Regions from separate parts of the Sphingopyxis sp. MWB1 genome, predicted to be linked through region 2. Evidence: riboswitches for the same ligand, from Rfam matches in the RefSeq annotation. Region 2 holds a riboswitch; the other holds the start of a gene.
The links. Region 2 has a riboswitch for cobalamin ahead of metE (5-methyltetrahydropteroyltriglutamate--homocysteine S-methyltransferase). Riboswitches for the same ligand answer to the same signal wherever they lie in the genome.
Positions count from the first base shown of each region.

Region 1: another riboswitch for cobalamin. It lies ahead of JV18_RS0103410 (TonB-dependent receptor plug domain-containing protein); the one in region 2 lies ahead of metE (5-methyltetrahydropteroyltriglutamate--homocysteine S-methyltransferase).

Region 1 is NZ_JQFJ01000002.1:527,442-535,243, forward strand. Features, by position in the region: gene JV18_RS0103390 (agmatine deiminase family protein) at 1-766, shown strand, start outside; gene aguB (N-carbamoylputrescine amidase) at 823-1,674, shown strand; gene JV18_RS14560 (PilZ domain-containing protein) at 1,690-2,319, opposite strand; gene cobO (cob(I)yrinic acid a,c-diamide adenosyltransferase) at 2,617-3,225, shown strand; cobalamin riboswitch at 3,310-3,495, shown strand; gene JV18_RS0103410 (TonB-dependent receptor plug domain-containing protein) at 3,640-5,610, shown strand; gene JV18_RS14565 (hypothetical protein) at 5,610-6,176, shown strand; gene JV18_RS0103420 (DUF1636 domain-containing protein) at 6,178-6,588, shown strand; gene cobT (nicotinate-nucleotide--dimethylbenzimidazole phosphoribosyltransferase) at 6,585-7,601, shown strand; gene JV18_RS0103430 (histidine phosphatase family protein) at 7,598-7,802, shown strand, end outside.
Region 2 is NZ_JQFJ01000002.1:2,420,646-2,428,447, reverse strand. Features, by position in the region: gene gstA (glutathione transferase GstA) at 1-588, opposite strand, end outside; gene JV18_RS0112115 (winged helix-turn-helix transcriptional regulator) at 717-1,094, shown strand; cobalamin riboswitch at 1,148-1,365, shown strand; gene metE (5-methyltetrahydropteroyltriglutamate--homocysteine S-methyltransferase) at 1,481-3,793, shown strand; gene JV18_RS0112105 (acyl-CoA thioesterase) at 3,777-4,202, shown strand; gene JV18_RS0112100 (aminotransferase class V-fold PLP-dependent enzyme) at 4,257-5,528, opposite strand; gene JV18_RS0112095 (TonB-dependent receptor plug domain-containing protein) at 5,540-7,802, opposite strand, start outside.

The DNA.
Region 1 (7,802 bases), 1.9 Mb from region 2:
CGTGCGCATTCTGATCCAGCCACTGGGCGACATATGGCTACGTGATACCGGCCCGCTGATCGTCGGGAAGGGCGCGACGCGGCGCGCGCGCAATTTCCAGTTCAACTGGTGGGGTGAGAAATTTGTCATGCCCGGCGACAAGGAGGTCGGGGCCGCACTGGCGGATGAATCCGGCTTGCCTGTAGACGATGTGGATTGGGTGCTGGAAGGCGGCGCTATTGATGTCGATGGTGAAGGCCTTGGCGTGACCACCGAGGAATGTTTGCTCAATCCCAACCGCAACCCGACGCTGACGCGCGAGGATATAGAGGAAGGCTTGCGCCAATCGCTGGGAATCGAACGGCTGTTGTGGCTGGGGCACGGCTTGAGCGGCGATCATACCGACGGCCATGTCGATAATCTGGCTCGTTTCGTGGGTAAGGGGCGATTGGCCCTTCCCATCCCCGCAGACAAGCACGACCCCAATGCCGAGATTTACGCTGATGCACAGAAAAGAGCCAAAGCTTTTGGCGGAATCGAGATTGTCGACCTGCCATCTCCCGGCGCGGTTGAAATCGATGGGGAGCTGGTCGCAGCCAGCTATATGAACTTCTATATCGGCAACAGCGTGATTGTTGTCCCTACATATGGCGTGGCCAACGATGGGACGGCGGTGGACGCGCTTGGGACCTTTTTTCCCGATCGCAGGGCCATTGGCGTTCCGGCGCGCGGGATCATCGCAGGCGGCGGCAGCTTTCATTGTTCGAGCCAGCAACTCCCGGCCTAGCATCCCGGAGGGGCCGCCCTATATTCTCTCGCCCTCACTTCTTTTCGGAATCCGCCATGACCCGCACTATCACCGTCGCCGCGCTGCAACTCCCCCTTCCCGGCCCAACGGAACCCAATATCGAAAAGGTTGCCATATTGGTGGAGGCTGCTGCAGCCAAAGGGGCACAGATCATCCTGCCGCCCGAACTATTTGAAGGCCCCTATTTCTGTCAGGTTGAGCAAGAAGAATTATTCGCAAACGCGCAGCCGACGGCAGAACATCCGAGCGTCGTCGCGATGCAGGAATTGGCCGAAAAGCTGAAGGTAGCAATCCCCACGAGCTTTTTCGAAAAGGATGGGCCGCATTATTACAACACGCTCGCGATGATCGGTCCCGATGGCGAAATCATCGGAACCTATCGCAAAAGCCATATCCCCGACGGCCCGGGTTATGAAGAAAAATATTATTTCCGCCCAGGGAATACGGGCTTCAAAACCTGGGATGTGTTTGGCACCCGCATCGGTGTGGGGGTGTGTTGGGATCAATGGTATCCCGAATGCGCGCGGGCAATGGCGCTGATGGGCGCGGAACTGCTTTTCTATCCCACCGCCATCGGCAGCGAACCTTATGACGCCGACCTCGACACCAGCCGCATGTGGCGGCGCGCCATGCAGGGTCATGCGGTATCCAACTGTATGCCGGTGATTGCCGCCAACCGGATTGGCACGGAAGGCGATGCGAATTTTTACGGCCACAGCTTTATCAGCGACGAATGGGGCGATCTGACCCAGCAATTTGGCGCGGGCGAGACCGGCGTCTTGGTCGAAACGATCGATCTGGACCGCGCCGCCAGGCACCGGGCCGGCATGGGCTTTTTCCGCGACCGCCGCCCGCAGCTTTACGGACGGCTGGTCGAAGACATCTGAGCGGCGGCCGCGCCGTTATTCGTCGTAAAAGCGGCGGATGCTTTCGAGGTCGGTGCGGTCGAGCGGCTGGGTTAGCCAGAGGCCGCCCTGGGTATCGCGCGACCAGCGGATGATCGCCTTGCGCCGGATGGTGTCGGTGAGGATAAGCTCAACCTCCTTCGCGACGGGCAAATGTCCGTCGTGAACGAAACCTGCGCCATTTTGCGAAAGATTGATCAGCTCGATTTCGCTCGCCTGATTATCGACGACAAGCTTTGCCCGCTTGCGAACCGGCAGGCGCGGCTGGCGATAGCCGGTAGCGCGCTGTTCGGCGGCAAGCTGTTTCAGCGTTTCGGCGACATCGACTTCGGCGTCAAAGGCAACGCCGCAGCGTCCCTCCTTGGCCCAGACAACCTTGCCGCTGACCACCACCGTATCGGAAAGGGCGATGCTGAGATGTTCCCCAACGGTGATCGGGACATCAGCGGCAAGCATCAATCCGCGGTTCGACATGTTGCGCACTCGCCACAGACCGACATCGGCTTCGCGCGTGACCTTGGCGATACGCCAGACGGTACGATAGCGGTCGCCGCTGCGCCGTTCCTGCGCGGGCGGGATGGTTTCGGGACGATAAGGGTCTGCGTTGGGGGGGGACGCATCATTCATGGCATGATCCTCATGCAAGGCGGCAATGGAGCGCAGGGAAGGGATGATCGGCAAATGGCTGTGACAAAGCCCAACTCATTGCTTCACGTCCTTCCACGACGGTCCTGATCGGTCCGGCGGACAGGATTTTTCGCCGACCACACCGCCTTCCGGGGGGAAAGGATGCTGACCCACTATGATTAATTTTCTCATCCTGTCCAATATAACGGTGCTACAACGGTGACATTAAATGTTAAAATGGGCCTATTCGCATATCGTTAATGTCGCAATGCTTTTGCGCCCATATTCGGAATAAAAATGAAAAATCGTTCGGAAATTCAGCACCATGACCGCATGAAGAAAGTGCAGGCGGCCCAAGCGCGCAAGCTGGCGCGCAAGACGGTCGAGAAAGGGTTAATCATCGTCCATAGTGGAAATGGTAAAGGGAAAAGCTCTGCCGCTTTCGGCCTGGCAATCCGCGCAATGGGACATGGAATGAAGGTGGGCGTGGTGCAGTTCATCAAGGGCGCGATGACCACCGGCGAGAAGGCGATGTTCGATCAGTTTCCCGCGCTGGTCGAGTTCAAGCCGATGGGCGAGGGCTTCACCTGGGATACGCAGGACCGCGCCCGCGACATGGCGGTCGCGGCCGCTGCATGGGAAGAAGTGAAGCGCATGATCGCCGATCCCTCCTATGCCATGGTGATTGCCGATGAGCTTAATATCGTGCTGCGATATGATTATCTGCCGCTCGATGACGTGCTGGAAACCCTGGCCGCCAAGCCCGCCATGAAACATGTCGTCATCACCGGACGCCATGCACCGGAGGCACTGATCGACGCCGCCGATCTGGTGACGGAGATGCGACTGGTGAAGCATCCCTTTCGCGAACAAAATGTGAAGGCGCAGGCAGGAATCGAATTCTAGCCTGTCGCCCCTCGTTGCTGCCGAGTCCCCTTTTTCTTCCTCCTATTGCAACGCAGCAATTGACCGGATGGGGCGGTTCGATGTAACGCCCCGCCCGCGACAGGTTCCCCCATCGGGGGGATTAAAAGGGAACGGGAAAAACCCGGCTGCCCCTGCAACTGTATGCGGCGAGCCCCAGGCCAGACGCCATTGGACCCGAAAGGGACCGAGAAGGCGGCCCGGCGGCGCTGACCCGCAAGCCAGGAGACCTGCCCGTCGCCGTCGTCTTTCGCGCGGACAGGGTGTGCCGGGCGAACGGGGGTGAACCCGCATGACGACAGGTTTGGTCGCCCTAGGGCGGAGTGAATGAGGTGTGCCCATGACAGGCCGCAGCATCAGCTTCGCGCGTGGGCGCCTTTGTCGATAGGGTATCAAATGCTGCGTAATATCATCTGCAATTCCGTCTCGCTCGGCGCCCTTGCACTGAGCTTTCCTGTGTTGGCGCAGGACGGGAGCGCCATGTCCACCACCAGTTCGGTCGTTGCCGCGGCTACCGATTCGATCATCGTCACAGCGACGCGCACGCCGGTCGATGTTGACGAGATTCCCGCATCGATCGCGGTCCTCGACAAGGCCGCCATCGACCGGGCGCAGGATCTGGGGGTGACCGAATTGCTGCTGCGCACCCCCGGCGTCTCCTATTCACGCAACGGCGGCTATGGCACGGCGACCTCGCTGCGCATCCGCGGCGCCGAAGCAGAACATACGGTCGCGGTGATCGACGGGGTGAAGCTCAACGATCCCTCCTCGACCGCGGGCGGTTATAATTTCGCCAATCTGATGGTCGGCGATATCGACCGGATCGAAATATTGCGCGGGCCGCAGTCGATCCTGTGGGGCAGTCAGGCGATTGGCGGGGTCGTCAATATTGTCACCGCTTCGCCCGAAAAATCGCTGGAGGGCAGTTTCGACATTGAAGCCGGATCGCGCGAGACGGTCAGCGCCCGCGCCGCCATCGGCGGACGGACCGGGCCCCTCGCCTGGCGCGTCGGCGCGCAGCATTTCACCACCGAAGGCATTTCGGCGCTTCGTCCCGAATTCGGCGGCGGCGAACGCGATGGCTATCGCAACAGCAATGTGTCGGGGCGCGCCGAACTCGCGCTGACGGAGAATGTGAGCGTCGATCTGCGAGGCTATTATGCCAAGGGCCGCAATGAATTTGACGGCTTCATGGGCGACAGCGCCGACTATGGCATCAACCGCGAATTTGTGGGCTATGCGGGGTTGAATTTCGACCTGCTCTCGGGGCGTTTCCGCAATCGCATCGCTTATGCCTATACCGATACCAACCGCGACCATTTCAACCCTGACCGCGAACGCCAGCGCAGCTATGAGGCCGATGGCCGCAACAAGCGCTGGGAATATCAGGGTGTGTTCGACCTCGCCGATGCGGTGACCGCGACCTTTGGGCTGGAAAATGAGCGTTCGTCTTTCAAGAGCCGTTCGCCTTCGGCCTCGGCCGCGACGCCGCTTCCGCCCTTTTCGCGGGGCGAGGCGGAAATCACCAGCCTCTATGGCCAACTCAGCGTTCAGCCGCTGGACGGCCTGACGCTGACAGGCGGGGTGCGCCATGACGACCATGAACGCTATGGCGGCAAGGCGCTGTTCGCAGCGGGCGGCGCTTGGCAGCTGGGCACCGGCACGATCCTGCGCGCAAGCTACGGCGAGGGCTTCAAGGCGCCGTCGCTTTATCAGCTGTTCAGCGATTATGGGAATGTCACGCTGGACCCCGAAAGGGCGCATGGCTGGGAAGCGGGGGTAGAGCAGCGGCTGCTCGACGACCGCCTCTCGCTTGGCGCTTCCTGGTTTGACCGGACGACCACCAACCAGATCATCTACAATGGCTGTGCGCCCGGCAGCAGCGATCCGCTCTGCTTTGTACCCGGCGATCCGACGACGCCGCGCTGGGGCTATTATCTGAACCTTGCGCGCAGCGAAGCGCATGGGATCGAGGCGATCGCGGCGCTGAACATCGGCAGGCTATTGCTGGACGGCAATTATAGCTGGGTCGTGGCCGAGGACCGCTCCGCGGGCTCCGCGACGGAGGGCAATTGGCTGCCGCGCCGCCCGCGCCACAGCGCCAATGCTTCGGCCAGTTATGAACTGCCCTTTGGTCTGACCCTGGGCGCGGCGGTGCGCTGGTCGGGGAAGAGCTATGACAATGCCAGCAATGCCCGCAAGCTCGATGCCTATACACTGGTTGATCTGCGCGCTGAATATCGGTTGGCCGAGGAGGCTGAACTCTTCGCCCGGGTCGAGAATTTGTTCGACCAGGATTATATGACGACCTATCGCTACGGCACGCTCGGGCGGAGCATTTACGCCGGTATCCGGGGGCGCTTCTGATGAGGGCGCGGGCAAACGCCCCTCGCGCTGGCACCTTGTGGATAACGCTGTTCACCGGGGCGAGCACGGCGACGACGCTGCTGCTCGCCTGCGCGACGCCTTTTCCGTCGCTGGCGGCGCTGGCGGCTACGCATATGCGGTTTCGGGACGGCATGCTGCTGATGCTGCTGGCCTGGGCGGTGAGCCAGATTGTGGGCTTTGGCCTCCATGATTATCCGCGCGATTGGAGCACGCTGTGCTGGGGCGTCGGCCTTGGCACCGCTGCGCTCGCTTCGGCGGGCGGCGCCTATGCAGCGCTGCGTCATGTGCAGCTTCGCTCGATGGCGGCGCGATTGGCGGTGGCTTATGGCGCGGCTTTTGTCGCGTTCAAACTGGTCGTCGCGGCCTGGGCGCTGGTGCTGGGCGGGCTGGAGATCACGCTGGCGCCGGAATTGCTGCTGAAACAGGGATTGCGCAACGGGGCGATATTGATCGGCCTGTTCCTGCTTTACCGGACGCTCGTCGCGGCGGGGGTCCCGGCGCTTCCCCGCCCCTCCCCTTTGGTCATCAGGGCGGCGGCGGCTTGATATGCTGACGCCCGTCGAACCGGGACCGGCGGTGGTGGTGTGCAATAGCTGCCGCCACCGCCCGGACGCGCGCCACGACGATCAGGGGCAGAGCGGCGGGCAGCGCCTGTTCGACGCGCTATGCCGGGTCAAAGATGAGATGGCCGCGAGCGCGGAGGTCGCGATACAGCAGATGCCCTGCCTCTTTGCCTGCGGGGAGGCTTGCACCATTCATCTGCGCGCACCGGGGAAAATCGGCTATATTCTGGGGCGCTTCAACGGCGATGAGGAAGGCTCCGCGCGCGCGATTATGGACTATGCGGTCCATTATGCTGCAAGCGCGGAGGGGCGCGTTCCCTATGGGGACTGGCCCGAAGGCATCAAGGGGCATTTCATCGCGCGCGTGCCCCCACCGGGCTTTGTCGCCGAATGACCGCCTTTCCCACCCCGGCGGCCTTTGCAGCCGCACTTTCGGAACTGCCCGCGCCCGATGGGCATGCCCGCGCAGCGGCAGCCGCGCGGCAAGCAGAGCTTACCAAACCGCAGGGGTCGCTGGGGCGGTTGGAAGAAATCGCCCTGTTTTTCGCAGGATGGCGGGGCATTGCGCGCCCGCGCATCCATAAGGGTCGGGCGGCCATTTTCGCGGGCAATCACGGTGTGACGCGCCACGGCGTCAGCGCTTTCCCGCCTGCCGTTACCGCGCAGATGGTCGCCAACTTTGAGGCCGGGGGCGCGGCGATCAACGCGCTGGCCCGCGCCGCCGATCTCGAACTGAAAGTCGTTGCGCTCGACCTCGATCGTCCGACCGCCGATTTCAGCGAAGAAGCGGCGATGAGCGAAGCGGAGTGCCTCGCCGCCATCAATGCGGGCGCCGCAGTTGTCGAGCCAGACCTCGACCTCATCCTGTTGGGCGAAATGGGGATCGGCAACTCAACCGCCGCCGCTGCGCTGTGCGCCCGAAGCTTTGGCGGCGATGCCGCGCAGTGGGTTGGCCCCGGCACCGGCGTCGACACCGAAGGGCTAACGCGAAAAAGCGCCGTAATCGACCGCGCGCTGGCACTGCATGGGACCGCGCCACCCTCCCCCTTTGAAACATTGCGCCGTCTGGGTGGCCGCGAAATTGCGGCCATTGCCGGGGCGGCGTTGCGCGCGCGACAATTGAGAGTGCCCGTCATCCTCGACGGCTTCATCTGTTCCTCGGCGCTCGCCCCGCTCGCCGCCGCGCACGCTGCAATTACCCACCATTGTCTCGCGGGCCATTGTTCCGCCGAGCCGGGACACCGGCGCCTGCTCGACCATTTGCGACTGACACCACTGCTGACGCTCGATATGCGGCTGGGCGAAGGGAGCGGCGGCGCCGTGGCGGTGAATGTGATCCGTGCTGCGCTCGCAGCGCATGACGAAATGGCGACCTTTTCCGAGGCTGCCGTGGCATCCGGCCTGTGAAGCCCTTCGCGCTCCATTTGCTGCGGCACGGGGCGCCCGAAGTGCCGGGACTGATGCTCGGCCATAGCGATATGGCGCCGACCAGCGATGGCATTGCTGCTTGCGCCGCGCAGGTGGGCGATCTCCACTTTGAACGGATCTTGAGTTCCGACCTGGCCCGCTGCCGCCGCGCCGCCGAGCATATCGGGGCGGCGCATCATG
Region 2 (7,802 bases):
CTGCATCGCCGCGCGAACCGCCGGGCGCTCGGCAATGCGCTGATGATGCGCGGCCAGATGCGGCCAGGGATCAAGCGTCATGCCGGTAAAGCCCGTCCAATTGGCGACAACGAACAAATAGGCGTCGGCGACGGTGAAATGCTCCCCGACGACATAGTCCCGCCCATCGGCGAGCCATGCTTCGACATGCGCGAGCTTTTGCGCGACCTCGGCACGGGCCGCCTGCTGGTCGGCTTCGTTCGCGCCGGGCCGGAACAGCGGCTTGAAGGCGCGATGTAGCTCGGACGAGGTAAAGATGAGCTGCTCGACCATGCGCGCCCGCTCGCGGCTGGCGAGCGGCGCGAGCACGCCTGCTCCGGCCTGATCGGCAAGATAGAGGAGAATGGCCGGTCCTTCGGTCAATATCTCCCCGTCTGCAAGGGCCAGCGCGGGAACATAGCCCTTGGGATTGATGGCGCGATAATCCGCGCCGCTGGCCGTGGCGCCCTTCACCGTATCGACCGCCTCCAGCGTGAAATCGGCGGCCATTTCCAAAAGCGCGATATGGCTGGCCAGCGAACAGGCCCCCGCCTTGTAAAACAGCTTCATGACGCATCATCCTTTCGTGCAATTCAGGCTGTGCGCGGCGATGCCGGACATAGTTACCTTTGACAACATGATAACCATTGGTTACTTGAAGAAATGCGTTACTCCACAGAAACCAGGTAACCCGCATCATGCCGCTCAAAATGCGCCGCAATCAGGTCCCTCGCCCGCCCGAACCCTGTATGTTGACCGAATGTATGGCGGTCATCGCCGGGGCCTGGGCGCCCAATGTCATCTGGTCGCTGCGCGCCGGGCCGCGCCGCTTCAGCGAGTTGCGCGTCGATATACCGCCCATATCGGCCAAAGTGCTGTCCGCCCGCCTGTCCGAACTGGAGGCCAAGGGCGTGCTGCTGCGCCATGTCCGGCGCACCTCGCCCCCGTCCACCGAATATGAGCTGACGCCGCTCGGCTTCGAACTCATCCCGGCGCTCGATGCCATTGTTGCGGTTGGCCACCGGCTGAAAGCACTTCAGAAAAGCGGGCCACCCAAAGCCGCGCACACCTCCTAAAGCAAGATATAAAGAAATCTTTATATCTTGATTGACAGGCGCGATGGCATGTCTATGCTTCACCCTGTCGAGGTTCTTCGCGCGCCCTTTCGGCATGCAAAGCTAAGACGGGAAGCCGGTGCGCCTTTCGGGGCAAGGCCGGCGCTGCCCCCGCAACTGTAAGCGGTGAGCGGCGGTCATCATGTGTCACTGGTTCGGCAAGGAACCGGGAAGGCCCGACCGTATGCTTTGACCCGCGAGCCAGGAGACCTGCCTCGTCAGATACGTCCTCCGGCGGGGTGTCCGGTCAGGCCGCAAGCATGGCTGCGTCCGACCTTGCCGTCTGGGCGCGGGGCCCTGTGCCTGCTCGCCTGCCGAACCCTTGCCTTCATGCAAGGTGCCAGAAAATGACTGTCAGCGTTGCCACTCTTGGCTTTCCCCGCATCGGCCTTCGCCGTGAACTGAAATTCGCGCTCGAAAGCTATTGGGCGGGCAAATCGTCCCGCGCCGATCTCGACAATGCCGCCGCCGGGCTGCGCCTTGCGCATTGGGCGCGGCAAAAGGCGCTGGGTGCCGATATTCTGCCTTCCAATGATTTCTCGCTCTACGACCATGTGCTCGACACCAGCGCGCTGATCGGCGCGATTCCCGCGCGCTATGGCTGGGACGGCGATCGGGTCGATATCGACACCTATTTCGCGATGGCGCGCGGCGCGCCGGGGGATGGGGACCGCACAGGCTGCGGCCATGCCCATGACAGAACCGCGCAGGAAATGACCAAATGGTTCGACACCAACTATCATTATATGGTCCCCGAACTCACCGCCGGACAGCGTTTCCGCATCGCCTCGACCAAGATTTTCGACGAATTTGAGGAGGCAAAGGCGCTGGGCTATGCCACCCGCCCGGTGCTGCTCGGCCCCGTCTCCTATCTGATGCTGGCGAAGGGCAAGGCGGTCGAACCGCTGGCGCTGCTTCCCGCTTTGCTCGACATTTATGGGGAAATATTGGCGCGGCTGGCGAAAGCGGGGGCCGAATGGGTCCAGATCGACGAGCCCTGTCTCGTTCTCGATTTGACAAGCGAACAGCGCAACGCCTTTGAACGCGCCTATGCCCGCCTCGCAACCTCCGGGCCAAAGCTCATGCTCACCACCTATTTTGGCGGGCTTGGCGACAATCTTGGTCTGGTCGCGGGACTTCCCGTCCACGGCCTCCACCTTGATCTTGTCCGCGCGCCCGAACAACTCGAACCCGTGCTTGAAAAGTTGCGACCGCATGTGCTTCTTTCGCTTGGCGTCATCGACGGTCGCAATATCTGGCGCGCCAACCTGCCTGCGCTTTACTGGCGATTGAAGGAGCATGCCGCAAAGCGCGACCTGATCCTTGCCCCCTCCTGCTCGCTGCTTCATGTGCCCGCCGACCTCGCGCTTGAAACCGGGCTTGATCCGGAAATCGCGCAATGGCTCGCTTTTGCCGCGCAGAAAATCGAGGAGCTGGCTGCTCTCGCCATGGCGCTCAACGAAGGCGAGGATGCGAGCTTCTCCGCTTTTTCCGCCTCACGCATCGCCGCCGTCGCCCGTCAGACCTCGACGCGCATCCACAATCCGGATGTGGCAGCCCGGCTGGCGACGCTTGGCGAAAGCGACACAAGCCGCGCTTCCCCCTTCGCCGAACGCCGCAAATTGCAACAAAGGCGGCTGCGCCTTCCCGCCTATCCGACGACGACCATCGGCTCCTTCCCCCAGACGGCCGAGGTGCGAAAGGCGCGCGCCGCGCACCGGCGGGGCGAAATGGACGATGCCGCCTATGCCCAATATCTGCGCGTCGAAACCCGCGCCGCAGTGAAATGGCAGGAGGAAATCGGCCTCGACGTCCTGGTTCACGGCGAATTTGAACGCAATGACATGGTGCAATATTTCGGCGAGCAGCTTTCGGGCTTTGCTTTCACGCGGGCGGGCTGGGTGCAAAGCTATGGCTCGCGCTGCGTCCGACCGCCGATCCTTTATGGCGATGTATCGCGCCCCGCGCCGATGACCGTCGACTGGTGGCGCTATGCCCAGGATCAGACCGACAAGCCGGTAAAGGCCATGCTCACCGGCCCCGTCACCATCCTCAACTGGTCCTTTGTCCGCGACGATCAGCCGCGCGCGGTCAGCTGCCGCCAGATTGCCCTTGCGATCCGCGACGAGGTGCAGGATCTGGAAGCCGCGGGCGCCGCGATCATTCAGATTGATGAAGCCGCGTTGCGCGAAGGCCTGCCGCTGCGCCGTAGCGAATGGCAGGCTTATCTGGACTGGGCGGTCGAAAGCTTTCGCCTCACCTCGTCGGGCGTACGCGATGATGCGCAGATCCACACCCATATGTGCTATTCGGAGTTTAACGACATCATCCGCGCCATCGGTGCCATGGACGCCGATGTCATCTCGATCGAAACCGCGCGTTCGCAGATGGAATTGCTCGACGCCTTCGCCAGCTATTCCTATCCGAACGAGGTCGGCCCCGGCGTCTATGACATTCACAGTCCGCGCATTCCCGCGACGGATGAGATGATGCAGCTTTTGTCGCTGGCGGGGAAACATGTCCCAGCCGAGCAAATTTGGGTGAACCCCGATTGCGGGCTCAAGACGCGCAAATGGGAAGAAGTGCGCCCGGCGCTTGTCGCCATGGTCGCCGCCGCCCATGCGATGCGGGTGAAGGGCGCCTATGATGCCCGCCGCTGACACAGCGCCGACGAGCGCGCCCGCCGTCCGCGTCACCGCCATGCCCGCCAATGCCAATGTCTATGGCGATATATTTGGCGGCTGGCTGATGGCGCAGATGGACCTTGCCGCATCCTCGGTCGCCTCGCTTCACGCGCGCGGGCGCGCCGTGACCATTTCGGTGGAGGGCATGTCCTTCCACCGTCCGGTCTTCGTCGGCGATGAAGTCTCCGTCTATGCCCGGCTGGTCAAGGTGGGCCGCACCTCGATGCATGTCGCGGTCGAAGCCTGGGCGCGCGATCGCCATGCCAGCGACGAACATCGCGTGACCGAAGCGCGCTTCATCTTCGTCGCAGTCGGCCCCGACCGTAGGCCAAGGCCGGTGCCGCCACTCGCGGAAGAGGCGGCGCCTGCAAAGTTCTCCCCATAACGAAAGCATCGCCCTAACGGCATGTGTCCCCGCGTAGGCGGGGACCCTTCTCCGTCAGGCGCTCCTCAGCATCTGCCGCAGCGCCCCGACCAGTCGTTCCATATCGGCGGCGCGGGTAAAGAGCGCGGGCGTCACGCGGACACAGGCGCCGCGCGCGGGGCCGCTGCGATGCACGGTGAAAATGCCATGCGCATCGAGCAGCTGTTTCGCGAGCGCGACATTCTCCGCCACGCTTGTTCGGCCGGCAAAGCGAAAGGAAGTGATCCCGCCATAAAGGCGCGGGTCCGCCGGGGTCAGAATCTCAATTCCCGGCGTGTCCCGCATCTCCTCGGCCCACAAGTCCCGCAAATGGCGCAGCCGCGCGGCGCGGGGCGCATCACCTATGCGGTCCTGAAAGGCAAAGGCCGCGGGCACGCTCAGCTGCGCGGCATAATCGACCGTTCCGGTATGAACACGCGACCGCGCCCTATCCCCATGCGGCGGCGCATTGGCGATATCGGGGTCAATAAGGTCCAGCCGATCCTTGCGGATATAGACCGCCCCCACCCCCAGCGGCGCGCCAATCCACTTATGAAGGTTCAATCCGACGAAATCGGCGCCGAGGTCGGGAAGCGCGAAATCAAGCTGCCCCCAGCTATGCGCCGCATCGACAATGGCATCGACGCCGCGCGCCCGCGCCATGGCGACAATCTCGCGCACCGGCACCACCAGCCCGGTGCGATGGCTCAAATGGGTGAGCAGGATCAGCCGCACCGCCGGATTGTCATCCAGCGCCTTGGCATAGGTGTCGATCAATCCTTGATGCGTCGCGGGTTCGGGCAGCGCGATGCGGACAATCTCCACCCCGCGCCGCGCCTGCAAGCCCTCGAAACACGCCTGCATCGAATCATAGTCCAGATCGGCATAGAGCACCGCATCGCCGGGACGCAGCCGGTTATAACCGCCGATCAGCGCCTTCAGCGCCTCGGTCGCATTGCGGGTGATGGCAATTTCATCCTCACCCACCCCCAGCCGCGCCGCGAGTAGCCTGTGCACCGCAATCAGATCGGGGATCATATCGCGCCGCGCGTAAAAGCTGGTCGCGCTGTTCACCCGCCGCACCATTTGTTCATAATGATCAAGCACGGGGCGCGCCATCATCCCCCAATTGCCATTTTCAAGCTGGATGACATTAGGGACGACATCATATTGGTCGGCGACCGCGCCCCAATAGGCTTCGTCATCCGCCCGCGCCGGGCCCGGCGGCAGCGGCGGGGCAGCCATTGCCCCGCCCGCCACCGGAACCGCTGCGGCCCCCGCGATCATTGCCCTTCGGCTGAACCGCATCGCCCTACCCCTTAAAAGCTCACCCCGAGGCGGACATAATATTGGCCGCCGTCGGTGTCATAGGGGGCATGGCGCGAATAGATCAGCCCGCGCACCGCCTGATTGGTGGCTTCATCGGGGTAGGCGTCGAAGATATTCTCCGCGCCCGCGCGCAAGGTCATATGCTCGTTGAGCTTCAGGCTGGCCGACAGGTCGAACAGCATCATCGAGCCAAAGCGCTGGAAAATCTCGCCCGTCGCATTGCCGCTCACATCGGTCCACGCGCCATAATAGCGCCCGCGCGCCTGAATGCCGAAACCGCCGATGCTATAGCCCAGCGAGGCCGTGGCATTATGCTTGGGCAGCCGGTCCTCGAACAATATGCGCTGGGTTTCATTGGCGATGGCGTCGGTCAGGCCGCTCGTCACCTTGGTCTCATTATAATTATAGGCTAGGCTGATGTCGGCGCGCCCGGCGCCAAGGTTACGGGCATAGGCGATCACCGCGTCGATACCCCGGGTGCGCGTGTCAAAATCATTGGTGAAGAAATTGACCGCGGTGAAACGCTGCGGATTGGGGAAATCATCGGGCACGGTGAAAGTGCGCGACTGGCCGAAACGGTCGCGCAGCTTGATCTGATAGAGATCGACGCTGCCCGTCAGCCCGAAATCCGACTGAAAGGTCAACCCGGCGGTCAGCGTGCGCGACTTTTCGGGCTTCAGCGGCGCGGCCCCCAGGGCTATGGCAATGGGGTCGTTGGGCGACAGCCGCCCCCGGTTGAAAATCTGCATCGTCGTGGTGTCGAGCCCCTGGCTCGTATTCACCGCATTAAGCTGCCCCGGTGTCGGCGCGCGAAAGCCGGTCGAATAGGTCGAGCGGAGCGCGACGCCGCGCACCGGCTCCAGCCGCGCCGACAGCTTGTAGTTGAACGTATCGCCAAAGGCGGAGAAATCCTCATAGCGGCCCGCCGCGCCCAAAGTGAGCATCTCGGCGGGGCGCGCTTCGACATCGACATAGCCCGCATAGCTTGTCTGCGACCAGCTACCGGCATTCAGCGGGCTGAACCCCGGAAAGCCATTGCTGTTCGGCGCCAGCCCCGAAGCCGCAGCCGGCCCGATGGCATAGGAGGCCGGATCGCCGGGGAAGATGGCATAGCTTTCCTTGCGCCGTTCCGCACCAAAGGCGATGTTTGCGGGATCGACCAGCCCCAACGGCAGGCGATAGACGAAATCGGCGTTGAAATTCAGCTCGCTCTGGCGCAGCCGGCCAAGGTAAAAGCTCGTCGGGCTATCGGGACCGAGCGAGGCGTTGAGCGATTCCTTCATATTATAATCGATGCGGTTGCGCCCGGTCGATGCGCTGAGGTCATAGGTCAGCCGCGCGCCCAACTCGCCGCGCATCCCGCCCGCAAGCTGAAAATCGTCAAATTCGCTGCCAAAGCGCGGGGTGAAACCGGCGGGGTAGATTTCGGCAAAGTTGAAATCGGGAAAGGCCGGGCTGGAGCCATAGACATTGGCCGTAAAGCTGGGGTTGCGCCAGTTGAAGTCGGTTACCCCTTCGCCTTCGGACCAGGTGCCGAAGCCATAAAGCGTCGCGCCATCGACAATCTCATAATCGGCGTTGAAAGCCGCACGCACCGAGCGCAGATCGGGCTGGCCCCAGCGCTGCACCGGGTTGGGTACATCAAAATGCGGATTGGCTTCCTGAAAGACGATGGCGTCGGGGCGCTGGCGCGTGCGCGAGGTTGCGTCCGATTTGGAAAATTCACCGCTGATGACCAGCGAGCCGCGCTCACCCAGCAGGGTGCCGCCCTGCGCGCCGGTGCGATAGGCCGTGCCGTCGCCTTCATAATATTGGGAAAATTGGCCATAGGCCTCCATCCCCGGCTGATCGTCGAGAATGATGTTGATCACCCCGGCAATCGCATCCGACCCATATTGAGCCGACGCACCGTCGCGCAGCACTTCGATGCGCTTGATCGCCAGATTGGGAATGGAGGCCAGATCCGCCGCCTGCGCCCCGCGCGTGCCGAGCAGCGCCGAGCGGTGATAACGCTTGCCATTGACGAGGACGAGCGTCTGGTCGGGCGACAGGCCGCGCAGCGTCGCGGGGCGGACAAAGGCCAGCCCGTCATTCGCGGGCAGGCGCTGCACATTGAAAGAGGGCAAAAGCTGCGCCAGCGTGTCCGACAGATCGTCCGAGACACTATTGTCGATCGCCCCCGACGACAGCACGTCGATCGGCGCCAGCGTGTCGAACTGGGTGCGCCCGGCATCGCGCGTTCCGGTGACGATG